One region of the Bacillus sp. N5-665 genome, then DNA from elsewhere that is predicted to be linked to it. Evidence: riboswitches for the same ligand, from Rfam matches in the RefSeq annotation. Region 1 holds a riboswitch; the other holds the start of a gene.

Region 1 (4,371 bases):
AATGGAACGGAAATCAAATTTGTTGTTAAATGTCCAGTTAAGTTAAGGTCTTTAGAATAGCGCTGCAATCCTTTTTGGTGCTCTGATTGAGGAAATAGAATTTTATTTGTAAATGAAAGATAGTATGCTTCCATATTTTGATGTGAAACTTGAAACTTTCCGTAGTATGTATTTTCATTTTCAAGATGATCGAGTCGAAAAGGGCGAAAATCATTTTTCTCTAAGAAAGGGAACATATTTTGTTCATATCCAGTTTTAAAAGAAAACGGGAATATAAATTGAAATATAGCTGTTGCTACATCTTTTTCCTCGATTGTCTGTATTGCCTCCATTTACATTGTTTCCTTTCATATATGCTATAAAAACAACATGCCCAAATTTATTTGAAAATAACCACTGTTTTATACTTGATTAAGAATGAAAATTCAGCTTATTTAGTAGAGGACATGTATAATGTTATGTATACTACATGTTATAAAATTGTATTTTGAAAAGGGGGATGTTGTATGCGTATTTTAGTATTAGGAGCTGGTGGCGTCGGAGGATTTTTTGGTGGCCGATTAGTCGAAAAAGGGGAAGATGTTACGTTTCTTGTTCGTAGTAAAAGAAAACAGCAATTAGAGGAAAAGGGACTTGTTATTCGTAGTGTGAATGGGGATTTTTCCTTCCAACCGAAATTAATAACGAAAGAAGATCGAACTTCTCCATTTGATGTCATTTTATTTTCAACAAAAGCGTATCACTTAAACGAGGCGATTCAAGATTTGAAGCCGTTTGTAGGTGAAAATACTGTCATCATTCCATTGTTAAATGGTATTGCTCATGTATCACTATTACAAAAAGAATTTGGTGAAGAGAAAGTGATTGGCGGTCTATGTTTTATCGAGACGACGTTAAACGATCAAGGAGAAATTGTACAAACTAGCGCTGCCAACAGACTTCTGTTTGGAGAAATGAAGTTTCAAGATTCAGAGAGAATACAGCATATTGCTAAAGCATTTGCAGGTACGAAATCTAGTTTTGTTTTAAGTGAAAATATTACGCAAGATATGTGGCATAAATATTTATTTATTACTGTAATGTCAGGTGTGACAACATTAATGCGTGCACCAATAGGACCGATTCGTGAAAGCGAAGGTGGACGTGATTTTATTCAAAACTTATTTGAAGAATGTGTGCAAATCATGAGATATATAGGGGCACCAATTAAGGAAGATATTGCCCAGGAACATATGAAAACAATTGATAAAATTTCGTATGATATGAAGTCATCGATGCAGCGTGATATGGAAAAAGGTTCGTCCATTGAAGGGAAGCACATACAAGGATACTTACTAGATGTAGCAGAACAGTTTTCTATGGAAGCACCATTATTGGGTGCAGTATATCAAAATTTAAAAGTGTATGAAGAAATGATCTTTAACAAATCAGCAATAGAATTGGATGTATGAAAAAATAAAAAAGAAAGCAATATATAAGTGTATTGCTTTCTTTTTTTATGACAACTTATTTATTTCTTTTCGTTCTATCTGTCAAATTTATTTCCTGTTCACGTTTACCGTATAATTGATTAATTTCATTTGCTAATGCATCTAAATAGGAATCAGAAAAAATAGGCTTCTTTTCTTTAGACATATGGGTCTCCTTTATCGTTTTTTAGTATTCATTATGTATATTTACCAGCGGATTATGCGCAATCATTTTATTTTTTTCTTTTTCAAAATTTTTGTTTACATTTTGAAAATAAAGGAGTATTATAATCCACAGTTTCAATTTTCTAAATCGCTGAAACCGCATGGTGCGGGGGACCCGTTCTTATGGATTAGTACTTAATCCAATGGGGTGAATCCTTGAAAAAGGTAGGGCTACTCATAGGCCCGAATCCGACAGCTAACCTCGTAAGCGTTATATTGAGAAGGAAGGTGGAGCTTGTGCGACAAAAAATATAATGTCTACAAGTCTATTTCGTTATGGCTTGTAGACATTTTTGTTTTCTGAAGAAATTGTTTATCCGCTGTAACTAGCAGAATCGTTCGTACAAAATTATTGGAGAGTGGACAGCATTGGTTTCATCTATTAAAAGGTTTTTAATTGGAAGACCGTTAAAATCAACTGAGTTAGGAGAGCAAAAGCTTAATAAAACGAAGGCGTTAGCCATTTTATCTTCTGACGCATTGTCATCGGTTGCATACGGACCAGAGCAAATTTTAATTGCTTTAGCAGGTCTTGGAGCGATTGCTTATTGGTATTCAATTCCAATCGCTGTTGGGGTATTAGTGTTATTGACAGCCCTTATTTTATCTTATCGTCAAATTATTTTTGCTTATCCTCATGGCGGAGGCGCGTATGTTGTATCAAAAGAAAATTTAGGGATGAATCCAGGGTTAATAGCTGGAGGATCTTTATTAGTCGATTATATTTTAACTGTGGCAGTAAGTGTGTCCGCAGGTACAGATGCGCTCACATCAGCTTTTCCAAGTTTACATGCACATAATGTAATCATTGCGATTATATTTGTTATATTGATTACTATTTTAAATTTAAGAGGGGTAACGGAATCAGCTTCCGTTTTAGCATATCCGGTTTATTTATTCGTTCTAGCACTATTTATATTGATTGGGGTAGGGATATACAATATTTTAACTGGTCACGTTTCACCGACTTTACACACGCCGATTGGAACGCCGGTTGCGGGAATTAGTTTGTTCTTACTGCTACGAGCATTTGCATCGGGTAGTTCGGCTTTAACAGGTGTTGAGGCAATCTCTAACGCAATTCCAAACTTTAAGGATCCTGCACCTAACAATGCAGCGAAAACATTGCTTGCAATGGGTGCATTACTTGCCGTTTTATTTTCAGGAATTGTCTTTTTAGCTTATTATTACGGAATTAATCCAAGTAAGGAAGTAACAGTTGTTTCACAAATTGCTGAACAAACTTTTGGACGTAATTTCATGTACTATTTCATACAAGGTACAACTGCTTTAATATTAATTCTTGCTGCTAATACAGGTTATTCTGCATTTCCACTATTAGCAGTTAACCTTGCAAAAGACAAATTTATACCGAGAATGTTTACGATTAGAGGAGACCGCCTAGGTTACTCAAACGGTATTATTATACTTGGGATAGCTTCGATTATTTTAATTGTAGCTTTCCAAGGGCAAACAGAACATTTAATCCCGTTATATGCAGTAGGTGTATTTATTCCATTTACACTTTCTCAAACGGGTATGGTATTAAAATGGCTTCGTGAAAAACCTGAAGGATGGGCTTTGAGATTAACGGTTAATTTAATTGGTGCAGTTATTAGTTTTATCGTAATGAGCATGTTCTTTTTAACTAAATTTGCACAAGTTTGGTCAATCCTTATTTTCTTACCTGCCATCATCTTCTTGTTCCATAGAATTAAGAAGCATTACGATGCAGTGGGCGATCAATTAAGTTTAAAAACTTGTGAACCACTTGTTCCAATTGAGGGAAATGTAATTGTCGTTCCTGTAGCGGGCATGACTCATGTGGTGGAAAATTCATTGAACTATGCGAAGGCTCTTTCTGCAGATCAAGTTATCGCTGTATATGTTGCTTTTGACAGAGAAGAGGAAAAGAAATTTGAAGAGAAATGGAAGAAGTGGCAACCTGAAGTAAGACTTGTTACCTTACATTCTCACTATAGAAGTATTATTCAACCGCTAACAAAGTTTATTGATACAGTGCAATATAAAGCGAGTGAATCAAATTACCGAGTTACTGTCGTTATACCACAGTTCATTCCGAAAAAAGGTTGGCATAACATTCTTCATAATCAGTCTAGTTTACTCATTCGTGCGTATTTACTCTATAAAAGAAATGTTGTTATTACAACAGTTCCATATCATTTGAAAAAGTAAGAAGATTTTTTAAGGATAGCTTTACGAAAGTGAAGCTATCCTTTTTGTGTATACGCTATGCATAATTGCATATGAACCTAAAAGATATACTGATATAATTTTTATATCTATGAGTAAGTAGGAGTTTTTGTTGTGATATATGGATATTTCAATTGAAAAAGTGAAGTGGATTATATTTTGAAATAAGGACAGGAAAGCTTGAAAATAAAGGGAATGAAAATACTTCTTTACGATAGATAAATAGCTGTGTTTAAATGACCTTACAGTACAAAACTTACATGAAAACAAAACGAAATTTCATATTTGCGTACGTTATTTAGCTTAAAATGAATAATATTTTTATGTAATACATTCACTGTGTGAATGTGGAAATGGCTATGAAATAGAAATTTTATACAATGTTATTCATACTAATCACATATGAAATGTTTTAGAACGATAAGTGAGTACTGTAGCAATAAAAGTTGGGAGAGATGGTTCG
Region 2 (4,371 bases), 1.0 Mb from region 1:
GTGAAACTAGGAATGTTATTTAGCAGTGAAATTATTCAAATTGTCGCAGAACATATTAATAAGTTTGGGTGGAATAATATTGTACTAGATCCTGTTATGATTGCTAAGGGCGGTGCATCATTATTACAACAGGAAGCAGTACAAGCATTAAAAGAATATTTATTACCAGTAGCAACCGTTGTAACACCGAATGTTCCTGAGGCAGAAGTGTTAACCGGGATGGAGATTCATAATGTTGAAGATAGTAAGGAAGCTGCGAAAGTACTGCATGAACTAGGTGCGAAATACGTGCTTATGAAGGGTGGACATGCAGAATATCAAGGTAATGAAGTAATTGACTTACTCTTTGATGGTGAGCAATTTATCGAATTTAGAAGTGAACGGATTCCTTCAAAGCAAACGCACGGAAGCGGGTGCACATTTGCTTCAGCGGTTACAGCAGGACTTGCGAAAGGCTACTCAATTGAAGAGGCAGTTCTAGAAGCGAAACGATTTATTAGTATAGCAATTGAAGAGCCTTTGAATATCGGAAGTGGTCATGGGCCGACGAATCATTTTGCATATAAATTGAATAAAACACAAGCATAAAGAAAGGAAAAGTCAGTTTTATAACTGGCTTTTTTTCTGTTTACTTTTTTCAAATACAGGAGTAATATATCAGCCAGAATACATTTTTTGTAATACGCTGAGTCCAAATATAAGGAGCGGAGGAACCAATTTGTGCAGTGTCACTAGGGGTGAATCTTTCAATTTTGAAAGTAGGGCTACTCTCAAAGCCCGAATCCGACAGCTAACTTCGTAAGCGTCTTGAGAGAGGACGGTGCCATGATGGATACATCACTTCATCAATCTGATTAGTATAAGGGAATATCAATCTATGTTTGAGTTCTTTTATGCTAAGGAGGATGAGGTACATGGAATTAACACTTATTTGTATTGGAGAAGAAAGCAAGGTAAATAGTTTAAGAGATTTAGTAGCATTTCAACATGAGTTAATTATTTTTACAGCAAATGAAGAGATAGCTGCTGAAGTTAGGAATTGTGGGTTTGATTGGACTTATAGCTGTAGTAAGGCACAAGATTTTACTAGTATTTGTGAGTGTATTAAGAAGGTGATTTTACTAGGGGATGAGCTTCCAATCATTAGTTTCTTCACAGAACACATTCGCTTTTCTTTTCAAGCACCTATTACTGTTGTTACAAGGAATAAACGATATCCAGCGAGGCTCTATGAAAAAATTGGAGCTACATTTGTCGTGTTTACGAATTGTAATAATATTTCTTTTTTATTTTTTGAATAGGGCGGGGGAAAAAAGATGAAGGTGTTGTTACTAGGAGATATAGCGAATCGTTGGGCGGTATCAGTAGAGCGAGTTCAAGAATTGGTGGTGCTTGATCCTATTTTTCCAAGGGCCTATATCATATTGCCATCGAAAGACGCTTTATATTTAAAAACAGATGTTATCGAATATGAGCAGCTACATGCAGAATTGTCACAAGTTTATATTCGCGGGAGAAATTTGCGCGCATTTTTGCGTGGAGAATAAATAGTGAAAAAAAAGAGCGAATGCTAAGTGCAACAAGCTATGCACTTCATGTCATGCGCTCTTTTTATTTCGTATTTAAAAGATTATTTTTGTGAAAAAGAAAGAAAAGACGAGAAAACAGATGAAATAATATTAATAACACTCAATGTAAGCGTTTAAATAGATGGATATTTTCTTATTTTCAGTAATTTAGCTCTTTACAAGTTAAATATAGAGGAGTATATTTACTCTCATAAATCATTCATAAAATTTCCAAAAAAACCTAAAATCGCTGAGTTCCAGAAATGGAGCGGGGGAACCAATTTTGTGCATCGTCACTTGGGGTGAATCTTTCAGTTTTGAAAGTAGGGCTACTCTTTAGGCCCGAATCCGACAGCTAACCTCGTAAGCGTTTAGAGAGGAGGTTTACTTTGTGTTGTTCATTTCGAACACTAAGTAGAGCTTAGTGTTCTTTTTTTGATAAATTAATGGTAAATTTTTACAGAAAAGAGGAATGGCTATGTTAGATGTTGTAATGATCGGGATTTTTGTTGTGTTAGTCGCATCGATGGTAAGTCTTGCAAGTTGGTCAGATAAAGTTGTGAAAGAAGGGAAGCAATCATGACGGTTGCCTTATCGGTTATTGTTGCAGCAATTACGGTGTACTTAGTGTATGCATTATTAAATCCAGAAAAGTTTTAATTAGGGGGAATCATTCATTATGATTTGGGTCGCAGTTGTTATTACCATGCTGTTGTTTATTCTTGTGGCAAAGCCAATGGGGATTTATTTAGAGAAAGCCTTTCAAGGTAGTAAAAAGTTAGATAAAGTATTCGGGCCTTTTGAAAAACTTATTTTTAAAATTACGGGTGTAAAAGAATACAATCAAACGTGGAAACAGTACGCATTGTCATTAGTTTTATTAAATGGATTTATGATTGTTGTCGTATATTTCATTTTCAGACTACAAGGAGTATTGCCATTAAATCCAGCACACATTGAAGGGATGGAGCCTACGCTTGCTTTTAATACAGCAATTAGTTTTATGGCTGATACAAACTTACAGCATTATAGCGGTGAAAATGGTTTATCGTATTTATCACAATTAATCGGAATTACATTTTTAATGTTTGCAGCACCAGCAACGACGTTAGCACTTGTAATGGCGTTTATAAGAGGGCTTGCTGGGAAGGAACTCGGTAACTTTTTCGTTGATTTTACGAGAGCACTAACGAGAGTATTTCTTCCTATCGCATTTATTGCGGCACTAGTCTTTGTCGCACTTGGCGTACCACAAACGTTAGACAGTGCAGTTACAGCACAAACAATCGATGGGGCAAAGCAAAGTATATTACGTGGGCCTGTTGCATCATTCGTGTCCATTAAGGAACTCGGAAATAACGGCGGTGGATTTTTCGGAGCAAACTCTACGCACCCTTTTGAAAATCCAGGGCAAATGAGTAATATTTTACAAATGATGCTTATGATGTTATTGCCAACAGCACTTCCATTTACGTACGGACGAATGGTAGGAAATAAAAAACAAGGTCGTATCCTTTTCGTATCACTATTCATGGTGTTTTTACTAGGATTTATAACGATTACTACATCTGAATTACATGGGAATCCAGCGTTAAATGGAATGGGCATCGAACATGTACAAGGGAGTACAGAAGGAAAAGAAGTACGATTTGGAACAGTATTTTCTTCCCTATACGCAACAGTGACGACAGCTGCTGAAACAGGAGCCGTTAATACGATGCATGATACGTTAACACCAATTGGCGGGTTAGTACCACTCGTAAATATGATGTTAAATACAGTGTATGGCGGAGTTGGGGCAGGTTTTGTGAACATTATTATGTATGCGATTATCGCAGTCTTTATATCTGGATTGATGGTTGGACGGACACCAGAGTTTTTAGGTAAGAAAATTGAAGGTAAGGAAATGAAATTAATTGCGGTAACGATACTATTTCATCCACTGCTTATTTTAGGGTTTTCAGCATTAGCTCTTTCAACAAGTTTAGGAACGGATGCCATTTCTCATTCTGGTTTCCACGGTTTAACGCAAGTGGTATATGAATATACATCGTCAGCTGCGAATAACGGATCTGGATTTGAAGGGTTAGCGGATAATACACCGTTTTGGAATATTACAACTGGCTTAGTTATGTTTTTAGGGCGCTATTTCAGTTTAATTACGATGCTAGCTGTTGCAGCTTCATTGAAAGAAAAGACGGTAGTACCAGAAACAGTCGGAACGTTCCGTACGGATAATAGTTTATTTGGCGGCATTTTCATCGGAACAATTGTAATTGTCGGTGCATTAACATTCTTCCCGATGTTAGTACTCGGCCCAATTGCAGAATTTCTTACATTGAAGTAATGGAGGGTAAATGATGAGACCGGTAGTAGTAAAAGAAAAGAGAGTAAATGATTCACAAATACATGCTGTAGAAGATGAAGTTAGACAAGCGAAAACGATGGATCGTGATATCGTGAAACATGCGATGAAACAATCCTTTGCGAAATTGAATCCGAAAGTCATGATAAAGAATCCGATTATGTTTGTTGTAGAAATTGGATTTATCATTACGTTCATTTTATCGTTTCTTCCAAGTCGTTCTAGTAGTGTACCAGGATGGTTTAATATAACAGTTTCTCTCATTCTATTATTTACAGTTTTATTTGCTAACTTTGCAGAAGCGTTAGCGGAAGGACGGGGGAAAGCGCAAGCCGATTCTTTAAAACAGTCGAAGAAAGATGTGTTTGCAAATGTTGTAAAAGAAACTGGAAACATTGTTCAAGTTTCAGCAACTGATCTGAGAAAAGATGACGTTGT

The links. A riboswitch is a leader RNA that binds a small molecule or an ion and turns the genes downstream of it on or off. The one in region 1 is predicted to bind cyclic di-AMP.
Region 2: another riboswitch for cyclic di-AMP. It lies ahead of MNO09_RS27130 (SipW-dependent-type signal peptide-containing protein); the one in region 1 lies ahead of kimA (potassium transporter KimA).

Annotation. Positions count from the first base shown of each region.
Region 1 is NZ_CP093325.1:3,735,028-3,739,398, reverse strand. It holds gene MNO09_RS21725 (hypothetical protein) at 1-332, opposite strand, end outside; gene panE (2-dehydropantoate 2-reductase) at 507-1,451, shown strand; gene MNO09_RS21715 (hypothetical protein) at 1,507-1,635, opposite strand; cyclic di-AMP (ydaO/yuaA leader) riboswitch at 1,774-1,920, shown strand; gene kimA (potassium transporter KimA) at 2,064-3,890, shown strand.
Region 2 is NZ_CP093325.1:4,768,200-4,772,570, reverse strand. It holds gene thiD (bifunctional hydroxymethylpyrimidine kinase/phosphomethylpyrimidine kinase) at 1-588, shown strand, start outside; cyclic di-AMP (ydaO/yuaA leader) riboswitch at 674-821, shown strand; gene MNO09_RS27140 (hypothetical protein) at 915-1,301, shown strand; gene MNO09_RS27135 (hypothetical protein) at 1,317-1,547, shown strand; cyclic di-AMP (ydaO/yuaA leader) riboswitch at 1,807-1,952, shown strand; gene MNO09_RS27130 (SipW-dependent-type signal peptide-containing protein) at 2,047-2,151, shown strand; gene kdpF (K(+)-transporting ATPase subunit F) at 2,148-2,228, shown strand; gene kdpA (potassium-transporting ATPase subunit KdpA) at 2,248-3,915, shown strand; gene kdpB (potassium-transporting ATPase subunit KdpB) at 3,929-4,371, shown strand, end outside.